Regions from separate parts of the Pseudoalteromonas sp. HF66 genome, predicted to be linked through region 3. Evidence: predicted binding sites of a transcription regulator. Region 3 holds the regulator's gene; each other region holds the start of a gene.
The links. Region 3 encodes sigma-54, which starts transcription at its own class of promoters, with help from an activator protein. Its sites were predicted from a motif close to GTTGGCACGNNNNTNGNNT; they were not measured.
Positions count from the first base shown of each region.

Region 1: the regulator sigma-54 is predicted to act here: its motif matches at 3,216-3,234, upstream of glnA (glutamate--ammonia ligase).
Region 2: the regulator sigma-54 is predicted to act here: its motif matches at 3,324-3,342, upstream of dps (DNA starvation/stationary phase protection protein Dps).

Region 1 covers NZ_JAATOU010000023.1:16,691-23,847, reverse strand. Annotated here, with positions in the region: gene HCZ11_RS17255 (MBL fold metallo-hydrolase) at 1-11, shown strand, start outside; gene HCZ11_RS17250 (BLUF domain-containing protein) at 27-452, opposite strand; gene typA (translational GTPase TypA) at 959-2,782, opposite strand; gene glnA (glutamate--ammonia ligase) at 3,290-4,696, shown strand; gene HCZ11_RS17235 (DUF4124 domain-containing protein) at 4,830-5,354, shown strand; gene glnL (nitrogen regulation protein NR(II)) at 5,434-6,504, shown strand; gene ntrC (nitrogen regulation protein NR(I)) at 6,523-7,157, shown strand, end outside.
Region 2 covers NZ_JAATOU010000005.1:101,118-108,274, forward strand. Annotated here, with positions in the region: gene HCZ11_RS07235 (cytochrome b) at 92-613, opposite strand; gene HCZ11_RS07240 (LytTR family DNA-binding domain-containing protein) at 696-1,499, opposite strand; gene HCZ11_RS07245 (substrate-binding domain-containing protein) at 1,667-2,677, shown strand; gene HCZ11_RS07250 (HPP family protein) at 2,757-3,176, shown strand; gene dps (DNA starvation/stationary phase protection protein Dps) at 3,410-3,928, shown strand; gene corA (magnesium/cobalt transporter CorA) at 4,152-5,108, opposite strand; gene HCZ11_RS07265 (serine hydrolase) at 5,230-6,459, opposite strand; gene HCZ11_RS07270 (hypothetical protein) at 6,487-7,101, opposite strand; gene HCZ11_RS07275 (helix-turn-helix transcriptional regulator) at 7,133-7,157, opposite strand, start outside.
Region 3 covers NZ_JAATOU010000014.1:95,711-102,867, forward strand. Annotated here, with positions in the region: gene HCZ11_RS14295 (calcium/sodium antiporter) at 156-1,124, shown strand; gene HCZ11_RS14300 (KpsF/GutQ family sugar-phosphate isomerase) at 1,128-2,099, shown strand; gene kdsC (3-deoxy-manno-octulosonate-8-phosphatase KdsC) at 2,103-2,654, shown strand; gene lptC (LPS export ABC transporter periplasmic protein LptC) at 2,651-3,205, shown strand; gene lptA (lipopolysaccharide transport periplasmic protein LptA) at 3,195-3,716, shown strand; gene lptB (LPS export ABC transporter ATP-binding protein) at 3,713-4,438, shown strand; gene HCZ11_RS14325 (RNA polymerase factor sigma-54) at 4,556-6,052, shown strand; gene hpf (ribosome hibernation promoting factor) at 6,080-6,367, shown strand; gene ptsN (PTS IIA-like nitrogen regulatory protein PtsN) at 6,371-6,823, shown strand; gene rapZ (RNase adapter RapZ) at 6,824-7,157, shown strand, end outside.

The sequences.
Region 1 (7,157 bases), on a different contig from region 3:
TGTCACTGTAGCGACACCTGCAAGCATTACATCGTATGTTTGAGCAATGAGTCACGTAAAGCCAGCATAAGTTTATGCGCGCTTCCTGCAGACATGGCTAATGGGTTAAATTCGCTGGTCCCTGAATATTTAAGATTAATAGGGCTTACTTGTTTAGTGTAAGGAATATAACCCATAGACCAATTTTCAAATTCCCTTTCATAAATTTCACAATAATTCAGCATGATAATATTACGATGACGCTTGTCATTAAGAATACGATGATAAGTCTCATTCACTGCTTTTCGTGACCCTTCGAGGCATTGCATAAAATGAGAACTATTAAAACAAAGTAGCCCTGTTACATTACATTTAGCATTATTCTGTTTAGCTTTCTCTAGAATATTTTCGATGTCATTAGGTCCAAATCCATCGCTAATTTCACTTGTGTAAATCAGTCTAACTAAATACATTTTACTCTCCTGCAAGGTAGATTTAGAAAAGATAGTACAAGTGGGGGGGTTAGTAAAAAGTTGCGAGTTGCTCATTAAACTAATTAGTTAGGTTAGAAATACAAAAAATAAGCAAAGCTATAGCTCTAATAGCAATGTTGGAACAATTCACTCCTAGTGAATGAGCTTAGGCTAAATTCCAGTGGCATTAACTTTGTTATGGAAGTATTTTCCTAAAATTCCTGTAGGTAGCAATAAAACATTAATCACTGTGGTACGAAATATTACGCCAACAAGAAAAGTAATATCAAGGTCAGGATTACCATCCCACTCAGGTTGGGACATTAGTTGCGACACATAGTGTAAGTCACTTGCGATCTGACGGCTGACGGCTGACGGCTGACGGCTGACGGCTGACGGCTGACGGCTGACGGCTGACGGCTGACGGCTGACGGCTAATCATACAACAAAAAACCGCCGTATTTTTCAATACGGCGGTTTTAATTTTGAAAAACTAAAAGACCTTATTAGTCTTTAGCTGCACGACTCGCACGTTTACGCTCACTTTCAGTTAAGTGACGTTTACGAATACGGATGCTCTGAGGTGTAACTTCCACTAACTCATCATCATCGATGAATTCAATCGCTTGTTCAAGCGTATAGTTAAGTGGTGGTGTTAACGTTTGTGCTTCATCTGTACCAGATGCACGAACGTTAGTAAGTTGCTTACCTTTAAGTGCGTTTACTGTTAGGTCGTTATCACGGCTGTGGATACCGATAACCATACCTTCGTAAACTTCAACACCGTGACCGATGAATAACTTACCGCGGTCTTGTAAGTTGAATAATGCGTTAGTAAGTGCTTTACCTGTTGCGTTTGCAATCATTACACCATTCTTACGCGCACCGATAGTACCGCCTTTATGTGGACCGTAGTGATCGAATGTGTGGTAAAGAAGACCAGAACCAGACGTTAATGTCATGAATTCAGTTTGGAAACCAATTAAGCCACGGCTTGGGATCATAAAGTCCATACGTACACGGCCTTTACCATCTGGAGACATGTCTGTTAGTTCACCCTTACGAAGACCAATTTGTTCCATGATAGAACCTTGGTGCTCTTCTTGACAGTCGATTGTAAGTGTTTCGTATGGCTCTTCTTTTTGACCATCAACTTCACGAAGGATTACTTGTGGACGAGAAACCGCAAGCTCGTAACCTTCACGACGCATGTTCTCGATTAAGATACCTAAGTGTAACTCACCACGACCAGAAACACGGAAGCTATCTGGATTGTCAGTTTCTTCAACACGTAGTGCTACGTTGTGTACAAGCTCAGCTTGTAAACGCTCAAGGATGTTACGTGAAGTTACGAATTTACCTTCTTTACCAGCAAATGGTGATGTGTTTACAGAGAACGTCATTGTTACTGTAGGCTCATCAACGCTTAGCGGTGGTAATGCTTCAACGGTATTTACATCACAGATAGTGTCTGAGATTTTCAGCTCACCAAGACCTGTGATAGCAATGATGTCACCCGCGCCTGCAGATTCTGCTTCATGACGCTCAAGGCCTAAGTAGCTCATTACTTGGCCAACTTTACCGTTACGCTTAGTACCGTCTGCACTAACAATTGTTACTTGTTGGTTAGGACGAACAGTACCACGCTTGATACGACCTACACCGATAACACCGATGTATGAGTTGTAGTCAAGCTGAGAAATTTGCATTTGGAAAGCACCTTCAGGATCTGCATCCGGTGGAGATACTTCGTCAACGATCATCTTGAACATTGGTTCCATGTTATCTGATGGCTCGTCTAAATCCATTGTTGCCCAGCCGTTGATCGCTGATGCATAGATTACTTTAAAGTCTAACTGTTCGTCAGTTGCACCTAGGTTATCGAATAAATCGAAAACTTGGTCCATAACCCAATCAGGACGTGCACCTGGTTTGTCGATTTTGTTGATAACAACAATCGGCGTTAAACCTTGTGCGAATGCTTTTTGCGTTACGAAACGCGTTTGCGGCATTGGACCTTCTTGAGCATCAACAAGTAGTAATACTGAGTCAGCCATCGAAAGTACGCGCTCTACTTCACCACCGAAGTCGGCGTGTCCTGGGGTGTCTACGATATTGATATGGTAGTCGTTCCAAGAAATAGCTGTGTTCTTAGCTAAAATGGTAATACCACGCTCTTTCTCAATGTCGTTTGAGTCCATTACGCGCTCTTCGTTACCGCCGCGCGTTTCTAATGTGCCTGATTGCTCAAGCAGTTTATCAACCAAAGTTGTTTTACCGTGGTCAACGTGGGCGATAATCGCTATATTTCTTAACTTTTCGATGCTCATATTTTTTCTCAGAGAAATTGAATCTCATTGATCCTGCAAGATCTACGCAGTCACCTGCGTTTTCACCAGATGTCCCAGCATAGGATTTAAAAGGGCGCATATTATCCCTTAATAATGGCATGGATGAAAGTTTATCCAATATAAATTTATAAACTTTCTTCAGGCTTTTTATAAGTATCTGTTTTATAAATGACAAATTTATGAAAATTAAAGTGAATCTGAACGCAAAACTGGCGAAAATTTAGTTTTTGAACCATATTTTGGCACTAAATCGTGTTCGTAGCAGAAAAATTGGCACGCGCAATAATTGTGCAAAAATAAGGTTGCACTTTTTATGCACCACAATGAACTTTTTATGCACCAACTTGGTGCTTGAAGAGTTAACAAAACTGAGCCGTGTTTATTTTTATAAGCCTAAACAATGTGTTAAAAACATGGCACGAAACCAGCTTACAATAGCGAAAAGCAATAATGCAGCAAAAATAAAACCCAACAATTGGAGGACACATGTCACAATCGGTTTTAGATTTTATCAAAGAAAATGACGTTAAGTTCATTGATTTACGCTTTACTGATACCAAAGGTAAAGAACAGCATGTTTCTATTCCTCATCACCAAATTGATGAAGATTTCTTCGAAGACGGCAAAATGTTTGACGGTTCTTCAATTGCTGGTTGGAAAGGTATCAATGAATCAGACATGGTACTTATGCCTGTGCCTGAGTCTGCGAAAATGGACCCGTTTTCTGAAGAAGCTACACTAATCATACGATGTGACGTAGTTGAGCCTTCAACACTTCAAGGTTACGAGCGTGACCCGCGCTCTGTTGCAAAACGCGCTGAAGAATACATGCGTTCTACAGGTATTGCTGACACTGTGTTATTCGGCCCTGAACCAGAATTCTTCCTATTTGACGATGTTAAGTATAAATCAGACATGTCTGGTTCTATGTATAAAATCGATTCTGTAGAAGCAGCTTGGAACTCAGATAAAGATTACGAAGGTGGCAACATGGGTCACCGTCCAGGTGTTAAAGGCGGTTACTTCCCGTGTTCACCTGTTGATTCATCACAAGACTGGCGTTCAGCAACTTGTTTAGTTCTTGAAGAACTTGGTCAAGTTGTAGAAGCTCACCACCATGAAGTAGCAACTGCAGGTCAAAATGAAATCGCAACGCGCTTCAATACAATGGTATTAAAAGCTGACGAAATCCAAGAGATGAAATATGTTATCCATAACATGGCTCACTTATATGGTAAAACAGCGACTTTCATGCCTAAGCCAATTGTAGGTGATAACGGTTCAGGTATGCACTGTCACCAATCTTTAGGTAAAGATGGTGTAAACATCTTCGCTGGTGACAAATACGCTGGCCTTTCTGAAGAAGCTCTTTACTACATCGGTGGTATTATCAAGCACGCTAAAGCAATCAACGCATTTGCTAACGCGTCTACTAACTCATACAAGCGCCTAGTTCCAGGCTTCGAAGCACCAGTAATGCTTGCATACTCTGCACGTAACCGTTCTGCTTCAATCCGTATTCCAGTGGTACCGTCTGCAAAAGCACGTCGTATCGAAATTCGTTTCCCTGATCCAACAGCAAACCCATACTTAGCATTCTCAGCAATGCTTATGGCGGGCCTTGACGGTATCAAAAACAAGATCCACCCTGGAGATGCAATGGACAAAGACTTGTACGATCTACCTGCTGAAGAAGCTGCTGAGATCCCACAAGTTGCATCTTCTTTATCTGAAGCACTTGCATCACTAGACGCTGACCGTGAGTTCTTAACTCAAGGTGGTGTGTTCACTGATGACCTAATCGATGCTTACATTGCTCTTAAGAGCCAAGAAGTTGAAAAGCTTAACATGACAACTCACCCAGTTGAGTTCGAAATGTACTACAGCGTTTAATATAACGCTGTATCAGAATTATCTGAAAGATAATAAATGTGTGTTCTCAAGCCCGCTTTGCGGGCTTTTTTAATGGTAATTGAGCGGGTTCTACTCTACAGTTTTATTTAAATAAAAAATGCAGGGTTGCAGGGTGAAAAGCACAACTTTATTAGTATTATTGCTGATTTTTATAAGCTTTTTTGGCTATAGCGCAGCGCAAAAAGTATATTCTTGGAAAGATAAGAACGGCGTTTTAGTATTTTCTGATACACCGCGACCTGGTGCTATCGAAGTAAAAATAAATACCCAAAATTTGACTATGCCAGCTACCGATACCAGTATACTTTATAGGGGCGCGCCAAACACCACACCTATTAAATTTAAAGTCAGTATTTCATCTCCTAAAAACGAAGCCACTGTTCGCGAAAATACCGGCTCAGTATACGTTACTGCGCGAATTAGCCCACGCTTTGAAACAGGGTTTAAAGTACAGCTTTTACTTGACGGTACGCCCCATAGTGAACCTAGTAATAGTACGACCTTTGCACTAAGAGAGGTCAACCGCGGTGAACACACATTACAAGCAAAACTTTATGATGCTAATAATAAACTCGTTTCGGTTAGCCCAATCAGCACCTTTTTCATGCATAGAGCTTCTGTAATTAGTGGAAACTAATATTTCAACTTAACGTCTCGCAACGCAAAAAGAATATGCTAAGCTGCAACAAATCGAAACGCACTAAAATGGTGCAACCATGCTCAGTGATACACACTTTAATTCTGAATTGCTCGACAGTATTTGGAAATATTTAAGTACTGCCGTTATTCTACTCGACCATGATTTTAAACTGGTTTATGCCAATGATAGCGCCAGTGAGCTTTTAGGTTTAGGCCCGAAGCGAATCATCAATCAACCTTTCGACAATTTATTTAACTACCACTCAATAGACTTAAAGCGCATAGCTCAGTATTCATTATTCGATGGTGTCGATTGCCATCAGCATAGAGCTGACGTAGTGTTCGTTGATTCTCGTCATGCAAAATTGACCATTAGTACACGACGTATAAGTCACAACGATAGTCACTATATATTGTTCGAATGCCGTCAAATGGATGATGAAATCCGTCACGATCAAGCCTCTAATCAAATGCATCAATATCAAGCTGCACGAAACTTAATTCGTGGTTTAGCACACGAAATTAAAAATCCTTTAGGTGGAATTCGCGGAGCGGCGCAATTATTGCAGTATGAGGTTGATCAGCAAGAACGAGATCAATGTGCTGAATTAATCATTGAACAAGCCGACCGTTTACGCGAGCTTGTAGACCGTTTACTTGGTCCGAATCAATTGCCACATAAATCTTATGGCAATATTCACCAAGCTTTGGAGTCAGTGATTAAACTGAGCATGTTAGACAACAATGCCAATATCACTTTAGTGAAAGACTATGATCCAAGTATACCAAGCGTGTACATCGATCAAAGTAAAATTCAACAAGTGGTACTGAACATTATTCGTAATGCACAACAGGCACTCGTTGATGGTGGTGAGATAAGAATAAAAACCCGCATCAATCATCAACACAGACGCCCTGGTAAAGCACCGAAAAAGACCTTGCTGATACAAATTTCAGATAACGGCCCAGGTATAGACAAGAGTTTACGTGAAACCTTGTTCTACCCAATGATCACCAACAAAGAAAATGGATCAGGGCTTGGTTTATCGATAGCGCAAACCTTGGTTGACCAACATGACGGCCACATTGATTGTGACAGTTGGCCAGGCCATACAGAGTTTAATATCTATTTGCCTTTTACGGATTAATGGTTTTTTGGAGTAGTCATGAAAACAGTCTGGTTAGTTGATGATGATGCCTCAATTCGCTTTGTACTAGAAAAAGCGTTGGCACGTGCAGGATTTGAAACTGAAAGCTATGCAAACGCACAAGATGTGCTTAATGCATTAAAGTTTAGCCAGCCCACGGTATTGGTATCTGATGTGCGTATGCCAGGTATGGATGGTATGGCGTTACTTGAAACCATTGCTGAACAAAACCCGGGCTTACCGGTGATCATCATGACTGCTCACTCTGACTTAGATTCGGCGGTTAATGCATTCCAAAAAGGCGCATTTGAGTACCTTGCCAAACCGTTTGACTTAGATGAAGCTGTAGCACTGGTAGAAAGTGCATGCCGAGCTAATTCCACGAAAAAAACTAAGCGAAAACAAGCACCACAAACTAATGCACATATAATAGGTGAAGCACCCGCTATGCAGGAGGTGTTTCGCGCGATTGGTAAATTATCAGCATCAAGTATGAGTGTGTTGATTAACGGTGAGTCAGGGACAGGTAAAGAGCTTGTCGCCAGTGCCCTTCATAATCACAGCCCACGCAAAGAAAACCAATTCATCGCCCTGAATATGGCTGCAATTCCTAAAGAGTTAGTAGAGTCAGAGCTATTTGGTCACGAAAAAGG
Region 2 (7,157 bases), on a different contig from region 3:
CCATAGCCGACTGAGAGCTAATTAATAAGACTACAACTAAACACGTTTATGCGGCAAAAAATAATTGTCGAAACCAAATTAAAATAAACGCTTAAAGCATACTCTTTAAGGTCGCGTCTTTATCTATGAAATGATGCTTAAGCGCCGCTAAAATATGGATTGAAAGGGCCGCTGATAACAAATAGCCAGATAAAATATGAATTTGCCAGCCAAAATCGCTTAACCAAGCATTAAACGCAACGGCCTGACCCGTTTCATTGTAATTACTAGCAATTAATTGCCACGAAAAAACAGCAATACCAAAACCGCCAAAACCACTATAAAAAGCACCTGACAGTAACATTACAGCTAGCAAGATTAGCAAGCCCCAATGATAAAAATGAAGCCACTTAGTTAAGCTCGTTTGTATGGCAGATTGAAACGGCTGATAGAGCCTATAAACTATCCTTAATAACCAGATGATAGCAATGATCACCGCGATTGATTTATGCCAATGATACAAGCTGTAATCAGTCACCCAGGTCATGTAGTAACCCAACACAAGTACGCTCAGAATTAATATCGCACTTAGCCAGTGCAAAATCTTATGTGTTTTCTGTGTCTTTTTTGTCATGAACTTTATCCTTAAAAACTATATTCATGACTTAATAGTAAAGATTAAGCTTTTGTTTTAAATAAGATTGTGACGAAAGCCATCATTCTGTGACGAATGCACTCGACTCACTTAATACATTTGCTAGAGCAGGCTTAAAAGTTTTGCTAACAGGAATGCTAAACCCTAGTTTCATCTGTAAAGTTGCATTTGCTTTATGAAGATTAAAATCTTCAATGTGGGCTAAGTTTACAAGGTAGCTGCGATGCACTTGCTTGAATTCATAGCAAGGCAAGTGAGCTTGGCTGTTTTTGATGGTATCTCTTTTTAAAAAGCATTCAGATAATGTTTGTATTTCGACATAGTTGCCTGCAGCTTTAATAAATAATATTGATTCTGGAGAAAGTCTCTTAACAACCCCTTTGTGGTTTATTTCAATATACTTAGGTGGACCTTTCTCTGGCTTATCTTGCTTCGCTTGTGGCAAAAACGACATGCTGCATAATCGCCACAACGCCAAAACTAAGCAACACGCTATTAAGTACTTTGGTAAAAGCTGGATAAATGACGCTGCAATTGCATAACCATAAAAAGAGTAATCAATAAAAATACGTAAGATCACCAATGAACAAATAGCAACTGTGCACGCGATAATAAAAACAAATACGTTATTACGGACTCTGCCTTTTAAATCAACAAAAGCCACCAATGCAATATTTAAAGCACATAAAGCCCCCCACTCTTTGAACCAAAAAACCTGTGAGTCCATAAACTGATATTGGCCTCCTGCAGTTAAATGGCGCCAAAAAAAGCAGTATGCATTAAATAAAATAAAAAAAGCCCCCCATAAAAAAGCCGCTTTTTGCCAAAGTTTTGTTAATTGCTGCCAGTATTTATAAATAATCATAGCCACTCCATTTGAATCATAAAAGATAGCAAAAATAAGTACTTCCTTATAAAGGCTTTTTAATTATATGTTAAAGCTTGTTAGTTCATACAATAGCTCTCTGGTAAATTCTAGCTAGGCCACTATAATTAGTTCGAGCTTATAATAAAATTGCAATATGTAGTGCTATGTCTTTAAAAGTATTATTAAATTTTAAATTAAACTGGGTGTTTTTGTGCGCCTGTTTTTGGCTTTTTGCTCTGCCAATTCAGGCCAAATATGTGGTGGCTGTTGTGGGTAAAACCAAGAACGATAGCTTTTATCAGCAAGCCTTTCGTGGTTGTGAGCAATTTGCAAAACAACATCTCGATTTTGAATGTATTTACGACGGCCCTAAAGACTTTCAAGATATTCGCACCCAAGTGTTAGTGATCACCGACCTCATTCGTAGAAACAATATTAGTGGTTTATTAATCGCAACCACAGACTCTAATTATCTTGTTGCAAGAGCTCTTAAACAGCTTAAAGATAACAACATTCCTGTAATTACCTTTGACTCTGATCTGCTCGAAGAAGATCAGCAATATCGTTTAGCCTATGTAGGTACTAATAATTTTGATTATGGTGTTGCGTTAGGCAACGAATTAAAAAAATTTACTAACAAAACAACCAACCAAGTGTGTATTCAGTCAGGGCATTCAACGACACCTAATTTAAACAAGCGTATTGAAGGTGTGCGCTATGCATTATCAGGGCAAAAAGATAAACGTTTAAGTGGTGAAAATGGCTGGAGTGAGTTTGATCGCTGCCCTTTGTATAGCTTAGGCAAGCGAGAGGTATCCCTCGGCCAGCTCGACAAACTTCTTAACCTCGAAAATCCACCACTATTTTTAGCTGTAGCAGGTTTTGCCCAATTTAACCCTAACTATGCAAACGTAATTGCTAAACATAAACAGCGCATTGCCAATAAAGACGTGGTGATTGTTTCTGCCGATACAGAGCAAATGCAATTAGACGTATTACAGCAAGGATTATCATCGGCTAACATTGGTCAAAACCCATTTGAAATGGGCCGTCTGTCTGCTGAATTGATGTATCAGTACCTAACTAAAGGTGAGCGACCCGCTAAGTCTCACTATTATTTAGACTTTCACTATTGCCAGCAAAGTAATGCTGGTACTTGCACCGTTAATCACTAAAACTTTGATCTCACTAAAGTGCAATTAACTAGATAAGGACTAGACTTACAACAACTTGATTAATTGAAAGGATTTAGCAATGACACACCTAGTTAGTGATTTGATGACGCCAGACCCGTTTGCTATTAGTGCACAAAATACACTGCATGACGCTCATAACCTAATGAAAGAGAAGAATGTCCGTCATATCCCAGTGATCAATGAGCACGGTGGTTTAGTTGGCATGTTAACGCAAAAAATCATGATTGCTCAGGTAATGAATATCATGGCTAATTACAGCGCCAGCGCCCTTGAACGCAAAGAAAAACAAACCAAAGTAGTTGATATCATGGCTACCGATTTTACCAGTATCTCGCCAGAGCAACCGTTGCATGACGTCGCTAAGTTCTTTGTCGAAAATCGCCACGGCTGCATGCCTGTAGTTGATAAAGATAACAACTTAGTGGGAATTCTAACCTCATCTGACTTTGTTCGCTTAGCAGCAGCATTACTCTCTTAAGCCGTTAAATTTAAACTTATATCTGCACACTGAATTTTTTACATTCGGTGTGCAGAGTTTTCATACTCCACCTTAGCCATAGCTACTGCAACAAAACACAAAAAAAATCTAACCAAATAAATTCAACAACTTAACCACAAATCTCTTTTAGGCATAACGTTTGCTTCTATCTAACTAAACATGCTTTTAAAACTAAAAGCGAAAGGAAATTAATAGATAATCTCGGAGGAGTAATGAGTAATTCATCATCAAAAGTCGCAGAATTTACAGCACCGGGTGTTAAAGACCAAGCTGCAGCAGACACAATTGCTATTTTAGACCAGCGTATGGTCGCTTTAATCGATTTACACCTCACTTTAAAACACATTCACTGGAATGTTGTTGGACCTAATTTTATTGGTGTACACGAAATGCTCGACCCGCAAGTAAGCGCAGTCCAAGAGATGACTGATACGATTGCAGAGCGTATTGCAACTATGGGTGGCGTACCTGTTGGCACACCACAATCAATTGTAGATCGCCGTACATGGGAAGACTATTCAATTGGTAAAGGTTTAGTGACTGACCATCTATCTTCACTTGATAAAGTGTACAACGGCGTCAATAAAGACCACCGTGCAGCTATCGAAAAGCTTGGTGAGCTAGACCCAGTTTCTGAAGATATGATCACCGGCCAACTGGCCGATTTAGAACAATTCCAATGGTTTGTTCGTGCGCATATTGAATCGTCTACCGGCGAATTGAAAGGCTAAACCCCCTAGGTCTATCCGAAGACCCCTTGCCCAGCATTTGCTGGGCTTTTTTATGCTTTGTTATACCAACCCGCTTAATTAAGTAGTCTATTTTGAGGCAATAAAACCTCGTTGATAACAAGGCAAAAATTTCGTTATTTAGTTGTTCTAAATGAGAAATTTTTAACGCAGTTAGCGACAGGTTTAATCCCTCAAAATGATTAAGTATTATTGCGGGTTGGTATTACAACCAACCTTTATGTTTAAAGAACAAGTAAGGTGCAAAGCCAGACAGCAACATAATGCCAATTGCAAACGGGTAACCCCATGCCCATTGCAGTTCTGGCATGCTGTTAAAATTCATCCCATAGATACTGGCGACGACGGTCGGCGGTAGAAACACCACAGAGGCAATTGAGAAGGTTTTGATAATTTGGTTTTGTTCGATGTTTATAAAACCCTGAGTCGAGTCCATTAAAAAGTTCACTTTATCAAACAAGAAGGTACAGTGAGACATAAGGGTATCAATATCGAGCACAATTTCACGCAGTGATTCGCGGTCTTCTGTTGGTGCTCCTAAGTAGCGCAGTAAAAACGAGATATTCCGACGCGTATCCATCAAACATAAACGCACCTTGCCGTTGTTATCTTCAAGACGAGAGATTCGGCTGACGGCTTCTTCTAAATCTGAGTCGTCTTCTTCAAGTACATAAGCACTGAGTTTTTCTAATTGATGGTGCATGTCTTCAAGCATATCTGCGTGGTTTTCGACTTTTTGGTCAAACAAAGTTACTAAAAGTTGCTTGGGATTATCACACGCCACTTGCCCTTTTCGAGCACGAAGTCGTAATAAACGGAAATCGGCTAATTCATCATCACGGATTGTCAGCAAACAGTTGTCTTGTAACAAACAAGCCACTGTCACCGTATTAAAGCGCCCTTCATTTGGTGACATAAAAAGCGCATGCACATGCAAGCCTTCATGGTCGATAAAACACCGGGAAGACGCCTCGATTTCTTCAACATCATCAGCACCGGGTAAGGTAATATTGAGGGTGCCTGCCAGTGCTTGTCGTTCTTCTTCTGTTGGATTTATGGTATCAATCCAGTGGGCATTTTTAATAGAAGTGACAAGAGGCGTATCAGCAGCTGGTTCGGTTTCTGTAATTACACCTTGGTCTATAGAAAAAAATCGTAACATGCGCCCTATCCTGATAAATCAATTTAAAGCAAATACTATAGCTGTTCACGTTAATGAACAATGACAATGCTACTAATTCCCGGGTAAAGCAGAAAAATAATTTAAACTTAACATCAATTACTTATTTCGCTTTTTTGAAACGCACAATAATCATACCTATCAAGATGATACCAAGGCCTATTAAGCAAGGTACAAAAGCGCTTTGCAGGGCAATATCAAAGGCTAAAAAGTCAGGGGAACCCGTTTGCCAAAGCGTCCATTCATAACCAAGTTTTGATGCAATATGTTCACCGCCGCTGCTAAGTACGATGATTGCATCATTGTTATCGGGGTTAATGCGAAGCGTGCTATTTATTGCCGGCTCATTTGCACCATCGTGGCCAAACACAAAATCTCCCGACGCTGTTGGTGCGTAAAGCATGGTACCAAGCCCCCAGATTGGTGCTCCTAAGCTAAATCCTAATGGCTCTCGCATGGTGGTGATCATTTGCGGGCTTAACTGCCCTGTTTGAGGTGATGTTAATGCTTGCACTAAAGCGATTAAGTCATGGCTACTTGCAAATAAACCTGTGGCCGCTGCCGATGCGTATTGAAAGTGCTGGGAAGCTTGCCCACTTTTATCGTACGCAGGTGCTATGTTGTCTAACTCAGTTAGTACATCATAACTGGCATCAGTCATGTTGACTGGCTTAAAGACATTATCATTCATCCAAGTTGCAAAGCGTTGATTCGTCTTTTCTTCTACCAGTAGCTCTAGCATCAGATAGCCGCCACCAGAGTATTGAAAATCGCCCGGTGGTTTCGTGGCTTTAATTTCTCGCACACCCGTTGATGAAAGCGGGTTATCAAGCGACTCAAGTAAACTTGGTACCGTTTCACTTAGAGGAATATCAGCAAACCCCAAACCATCACTAAGCCCAGCAGTATGAGATAACAGATGAGCAAGGCTGACCTTTTGATTATCAAACTCTGAATCAGGTAATTGCCAAACTGTTAGTTGTTCATGTATTGCTTTAGCTAGGTCAACTTTCTGCTGCTCTGCCAAAATCATCACGCCATAAGCAGTAATAAACTTGCTAAGTGATGCCACAGGGAACAACGTATTTGCGGTTATTTCATCTTTGCTTTTCGAGTAATCTTGAAAAATCACTTCGCCACTTTCAATCAAAACATAAGCTATGTTCGCTTGGTTTTCAGAAATCAACGCCTTGCTGTTGGCAATAAATTGCTCAGTGTTACCAGTCTCAGCAATTGGCTTTAAAAACCAACCACTGACACCACCATACAAACAGGTCGCAGCCCAAGCAGATGAAAAAAATAGCGTTAACAAAATCGTTTTAAACCAGTTCATACCCTACTCCTTGCTGTGCAAACCGAACTAAACTACTTCGATCTGTTCAGGTTTTTTGATAAAGAAAACCATTAAAATTAATAAAGCTGCAGGGAATAAAAATAAATTCAAATAAGCAAAAATCACCGTTAACTGTAGGATACATATTAGTAGCAGTAGAATAGAAAACACCGTAAGTAGTGACGAAATACCATGGCGCTTAGTCAGTAATAAAGCCGCTGTGATTAAACCAACTAACGCATACAAGCCTAAACTCCCAGCCGATACCACCATGGCAATAACCAAAATACTATCAATCACGTCGTTCGATGCTTTATCGCCGACAACAGCAAGGTAAACATCACAAAGAACGGTAGCATGAAAAGCCAATACCAGCACCGCTAATACACATAACAAGATGCGAACGCCTTCTACATCAAACATATCTTTAAGAGCCTTGCGTAAGCTCAAGTACACATATATCTCAAGTGCACCTATGAATACAAAAATAAGGTCTGAAAAGCTTAAACTTTGTAGGTCAAGCTTAAGTGCTTCTCCTAAGCCATCAAGTGTTTCACCAAAAACTGAAATCCAGTACAAGGGAAATATGACAGCAAGTAACCCCGCTGCAATGCCTGGTATTAAATAGTCACGGTTGAACATATGCCCTCCAAAATCCTGTTGCGTTGTTAAGTTATTCGCTATCACGTTCGTACACC
Region 3 (7,157 bases):
TCTAAAGCTAGCTGCAAAGAACTTAATCACACCTGAAATTTAGATTCCTCGCCCAGCACGCTTTATGCTTGCCAGCTCATTCTTTTACTTATACTTTCAGTTTCGCTTTTGTTACTATTTGCAGTCATCTGTATAAGTAATGTTGGCGTATCACAATGGTGACTTCTTTTGTCATTTTAATTATTGGTTTTGCTGCACTCGTTTGGAGTGCCGATCGGTTTGTTTATGGGGCGGCTGCACTCGCAAAAAACATGGGGATCCCCACCCTAATCATTGGTTTAACCGTAGTAGCTATGGGCTCATCTGCGCCTGAAATGATGGTATCAGCATCAGCAGCTCTAGCTGATAAAACAGATACTGCAGTAGGTAATGCGGTTGGTTCTAACATCACCAATATCTTACTTGTACTTGGTGTTACTGCTTTATTGCGTCCTCTTTCAGTATCATCTTTGACGCTTAAACGCGAAATGCCACTCGTACTGTTAATCTCTGTAGCAGCTTGGTATGTGTTTTCAGATAACTATTTTTCATTCACTGAGGGCATTGCATTGATGGTTGCCTTTGCTGTATTCATTGGTGGCTTAGTGATCGTCTCACTGCGCGCGAAAAACCAAGATGATCCTTTTGTCAGTGAAGCATGTGAAGATGTCCCGAACGACGTGAGCACAAAATCAGCCGTATTTTGGTTAGTCATCGGCATGATTTTATTACCTATTAGCTCGCATTTTTTAGTTGGGTCGGCGGTTGATATTGCAAAATATTTTGGTTTATCTGATCTCGTTATTGGCTTAACCATCATTGCCATTGGTACCAGCTTACCTGAGCTAGCAGCCTGTATTGCTGGGGTTCTAAAAAACGAAGACGATTTAGCACTGGGTAATATCGTTGGCTCAAATATCTTCAATTTACTCGCTGTATTACCACTTGCGGGCATTATCAACCCTTCAATTATTGACCCTTCTGCGGCAAACCGCGATGCACTTATTATGATTGCAGCAACCGTTGTATTGATGGCCATGTCATTGAACTTTAAAGGTGCTCGTCGTATCAATAGAGTAGAAGGTGGCTTCTTGTTAGTCGCATTTATTGCATATCAGGGCTATATTTTTAGCCAAATAGGATAATCAATGACACAACAAAGCTTTATCGCGCAAGGTAAGCGCGTACTCGAAATTGAAGCACAAGCCTTACAAGAAATTGAGCAATATATAAATCAAGATTTCGATAAGGCTTGTCAATTAATGTTCCAGTGTACAGGCCGTATCATTGTTATCGGTATGGGCAAGTCAGGCCACGTTGGTAATAAAATTGCGGCGACCCTTGCAAGTACTGGTACACCCGCATTTTTTGTTCACCCTGGTGAAGCAAGCCACGGTGATTTAGGCATGATCACTCATGATGATGTAGTGATGTGTATTTCTAACTCTGGTGAGACCAGCGAAGTACTAAGCATAATTCCTGTTATTAAGCGCATTGGCGCAAAGATGATTTCACTAACAGGTAATCCAGATTCAACCATGGCAAAGTTATCTGATGTCCATGTTTGCATTAAAGTAAGTAAAGAAGCATGCCCGTTAGGCCTAGCACCAACTGCTAGTACAACAGCAACATTAGTTATGGGCGATGCAATAGCCGTTGCGTTACTTGAAACGCGTGGTTTTACAGCTGACGATTTTGCACTTTCGCATCCTGGTGGCAGTCTAGGTAAACGTTTATTACTAACATTAGATGATGTTATGCACGCAGGCGATGCCACCCCAATCGTTAACGAAACGCAAAGCATTAAAGATGCGTTAATTGAAATGTCAGCCAAGGGCCTTGGTATGACTGCGGTAATAGGTGCAGACAAAAAGTTAGCCGGATTATTCACCGATGGTGATTTACGCCGTATTTTAGAGCAGCGCATTGATATCCATAGTACTGCTATTAGTCAAGTGATGACTCGTTCATGTACTACTGCGCGCCCTGACATGCTTGCAGCTGAGGCATTGAACATTATGGAACGTAAACGTATCAATGGTTTAATTGTGGTAGATCATAGTAATACGCCTATTGGTGCCCTTAATATGCAAGACCTATTAAAAGCAGGAGTTCTTTAAGCAATGACATTCGCCGAGCTTTACCAGCCTCTTAGCCCTGATGTGAGTCAGCGCGCACAAAAAGTAAAATTGCTAATCTGCGATATTGATGGTGTTTTTTCTGATGGCCGAATTTATTTAGGCAATGATGGCGAAGAACTTAAAGCATTCAATACAAAAGATGGCTTTGGTATTAAAGCGCTCATAAATAGTGGTTTTGAAGTGGCAGTCATTACTGGCCGCCATTCACAAATAGTTCAGCAGCGAATGACTAGCCTAACAGTTCAGCACATTTATCAGGGACAAGAAGATAAGCTAATTGCTTATCAAGAGTTAAAGGATAAACTGGGGCTAACTGATGAGCAAATTGCCTATATTGGTGATGATGGTCCAGACTTACCAGTAATGGAAAAAGTAGGGTTTGCTGTTGCTGTTAACGACGCACACCCACTAATTAAAAAGCTGGCTCATTACACCACATTATTACCAGGTGGCTTTGGAGCCGTGCGTGAATTAACTGATTTACTGATGTTAGAAAACGGTAAGCCGTTAACTAGCGATGGAACCAGCGCATGAATATAGCCCGTATTTTACTGAGTGTTGTTTTTGTTTGTTGCATGGTGTGGTTGTGGTATCCGTACTTTAATCAATCAGCAGACACAATAACTAGTGAAGACGAGATCATTGCAACGCCTGATTACACTGCGGTGGCGTTAAAGCAAACTGCTTATGACGAGCAAGGAAAAATCAGTCATAAAGTAGCTGCGGCTAAAATGGAGTTGTATCAACAATTAGGGTTTACCTTTTTTGAGCAACCTGTATTTACTATTTATGGCGACCAGCAGGTTTGGCAAGTAAAAGCCAAAGAAGCCACTTTATACGAAAATGATCAGCTGATTTTTGAAGGGGATGTAGTTGCTAAAAACTTAACCCATAACGGTATGATCGAAGATATAAAAGCAGAAAACATTAATGTCGACATTAATAAAATGACCATGTTTTCAAAGCAACCTGTAACACTAACAGGACCGAATTTAAAGATTACCGGTAAAGGCTTAAAAGCCGATTTAAAAACCGAAATTGTTGAGTTAACTAACCATACACGAACCATATACTATGACCAATAAACTGAAGAAATTACTCCTGATCCCAAGCTTATTGATTGCGTTTTCCGGCACCGCTGCCGAGCAAACTGGCGCACAAATTAGCATTAGCTCAGATCGCCAAGTTGGTAAACTAAAGGATGGCGTTGGCATATTTGAAGGTAACGTAGAGATCGTGCATGGTAATCGTCGTATTACAGCAGAACGTCTTGAAGCACACGGCGGTGATACCGAAGGTACAGTAGAGCTAATTATTGCAACAGGCAAACCAGCTTACTTCGAAGAAAAACAAACGGATGGTTCCGTAATGAGCGCCAGTGCTGAAGAAGTTCGTTATGATGTTGCGAAACGCTTCTTAACCTTAAACGGTGAAGCTGAAGTTACCCAAGCTGGTCAAAAAGTAACAGCGAAAAGCATTACCTATGATATGGCTCAGCAGCTTATCAGTGCTGAAAAAGACGAAAACTCATCAGATCGTGTACACACTATTTTAGTACCTGTTGAAAATAAAAAAGACAATAAAGGCCAACCATGAGCACATTAAAAGCAGAGCTTTTAGCTAAGAGCTACAAAGGCCGCCAAGTGGTTAAAAATGTCGGTCTGGAAGTTGAAGCTGGCAGTATTGTTGGCTTGCTTGGCCCAAATGGTGCTGGTAAAACCACGACTTTTTACATGATTGTAGGCCTAGTTCCGAGCGACAAAGGTAAAATTAGCATCGATGATAACGATATTACCCTTTTGCCAATGCACAGCCGTGCGAGGTTGGGTATTGGTTATCTACCGCAAGAATCTTCGATTTTTCGAAAGTTAACAGTTTACCAAAACTTGATGGCTATTTTAGAGACTCGTAAAGATCTAAATAAAACCACGCGGGAAGAAACTCTAAATAGCTTATTAGATGAATTTAGCATCCAACACATCCGTGATAGTCAAGGTATGGCGCTATCTGGTGGTGAACGTCGCCGCGTTGAAATTGCTCGCGCATTAGCCGCTAATCCTAAATTTATCCTTTTAGATGAGCCTTTTGCTGGTGTTGATCCAATTTCAGTGTTAGATATAAAGAAAATTATTGAGCACCTAAAAAATCGTGGTATTGGTGTACTAATTACTGACCATAATGTTCGAGAAACCCTTGATGTTTGTGAAAAAGCCTACATTGTTTCTCATGGGGAGCTAATTGCATCAGGCACACCTGAGCACGTATTAGCTGACCAAACTGTACGCGATGTTTATCTAGGCGAGCAATTTAGGCTGTAACCATTACGCCACCGACTAGAGCATCTGCTAGACTTATAACAATGACAATAAATCGATAATAACTTAACTGTCTTTGCACAGTTATCGATAACTTAAAAAAAGGATTGTTAGGGATACATGAGGCAATCATTACAGCTGCGCATGGGCCAGCAACTTACAATGACTCCACAACTGCAACAAGCTATTCGTTTGTTGCAGCTCAGTACATTGGATCTCCAACAAGAAATTCAAGAGGCGCTAGATAGTAACCCTTTACTTGAAGTGGAAGAAGCGGATTACAACGAAGAAAGCATCGGCAAAAATGAACAAAAAGCTGAATCTGACGATGTGCAAGTCAGCGCTTCTGCAGACGAAGCACCTAGCGAATATGAACAAGAAAGCAGTGATGCTCTAAATAAAGACACTGTAAGTGACGATTTAGCCATGGATGTTACATGGGATGAGTACATGAGTGCCGCTCCATCAACATCATCAGGGCCAATGCCAGAAGATGAATCTATTTATCAAGGTGCATCGACCGAAACCCTTCACGAATACCTTATGTGGCAATTACAGCTAACTCCCTTTAGTCCGACTGATGAAGCGATTGCTGTGGCAATTGTTGAGGCTATCGATGACTCTGGTATTTTAACGGTAAGCTGTGAAGATATCGTCGAGAGCTTTAATCAAAATAGTGATGAAGAAGAAATCGAACTTGATGAAGTCGAAGCGGTCCTAAAGAGAATTCAATTGTTTGATCCTGTCGGTATTGGGGCGCGTAGTTTACAGGAATGCCTGTGTATTCAACTTCGCCAATTCGATGCAAACACGCCATATTTAGCTGAAACTAAAATGGTTTTATCTGAGCATATCGAATTATTAGCGAGTCGCGACTATCGAACTTTGATGAAAAAGACTAAGCTTAAAGAAAATGAGCTTAAAGAAGTAATGACGCTAATTCACAGCTTAAACCCTAAGCCTGCGGATAGCATAGTACGCGAAGAGTCTGAGTACGTCATACCTGATGTATCAGTGAAAAAAGTAAAAGGTCGCTGGGTGGTTGAGTTAAACCCAGATAGTATGCCAAAGATTAGAGTGAACAGCCAATATGCGGCTATGTCTCGCTCTGTTAAATCAAGTAGCGACAGCCAATTTATTCGCTCTCACTTACAAGAAGCAAAGTGGTTTATTAAGAGCTTAGAAAGCCGTAACGATACACTATTAAAAGTGACCAACTGTATCGTTCAACAACAACAAGCTTTCTTTGAGCATGGCCCAGAAGCAATGAAGCCGATGGTGCTAAATGATGTTGCTGAAATGGTCGAAATGCATGAATCGACGATTTCACGAGTAACAACGCAAAAATATATGCATACCCCCAGGGGTATTTTTGAGTTGAAATATTTCTTCTCAAGCCATGTCAGCACTGAAAATGGTGGTGAGTGTTCTTCAACAGCAATACGCGCTTTAATCAAGAAGTTAGTCGCTGCAGAAAACTCGGCTAAACCATTGAGTGATAGCAAAATTGCAGATATATTGGCTGAGCAAGGAATTAAAGTAGCTAGACGTACAATTGCAAAATATCGTGAGTCTCTAGCAATACCTCCGTCTAATCAGCGTAAGAGTTTGATTTAGACGTTTTACATAGAAGGAAAAATGCTTATGCAACTAAATTTAACTGGTCGTCATGTAGAAATCACTGATTCATTAAGAGACTATGTAAACACCAAGTTTGCGAAACTAGAAAGGCATTTTGACCATATTAATAATGTTCATGTCATTCTAGATGTAGAAAAATTAAGCCAAAAAGCAGAAGCAACTTTACATGTAAACGGAGGCGAATTGTTCGCTTCTACAGAACATCAAGATATGTACGCAGCCATTGACTCGTTGATCGATAAGCTTGATCGCCAAGTCATTAAACACAAAGAGAAATTAGCTCGACATTAAATTATGAAACTAAGTTCACTTACTAATCAGGACTGCAGCAAAGCTGCGGTCCTTTTTAATAGCAAAAAAAGAATTCTTGAATATATCAGCGAACTGGCTCACCAGCAGCTTCCTCATTTATCTCAACAAGATATCCTAAATGCTTTACTCAACCGAGAGAAGTTAGGTAGCACTGGTATTGGCCGAGGTATTGCTATTCCACATGGCCGAATGAGTGGCGCCGATGAACCTCAGGCGTTTGTCATAGTGAGTGAATCCCCAATCAATTTTGATGCAATTGATAATCGCCCTGTTGACATTTTCGTAGCACTCATCGTACCAGATGGTGACTCTCAGCTTCATCTAAAGACCTTATCAACAATTGCTGATAGACTTAAAGATAAAGAGTTTTGTAAACAGCTGCGTAGTGCTACTACCGATCAGCAACTGTTTCAGGTTATATCAGCAGAGGCATAAATGGAATTAATCATTATCAGCGGTCGCTCAGGCTCAGGTAAATCGGTCGCTTTACGAGTACTTGAAGACTTAGGTTATTATTGCGTTGATAATATTCCAGTCAATTTACTGCCTTCGCTCGTGCGTAGCGTATCAGATAACTACGATAAAATAGCGGTCAGTATTGATGTGCGTAACCTTCCAAAAGAGCAGCAAGAATTTAATGATATTCTTGAGTACCTTCCTGGTTTCGCAAATCCAACACTTTTTTACTTAGACAGTGATGACCAAACCCTGATAAAACGCTTTTCAGAGACTCGTCGTTTACACCCATTATCCATTGATTCTTTGCCAC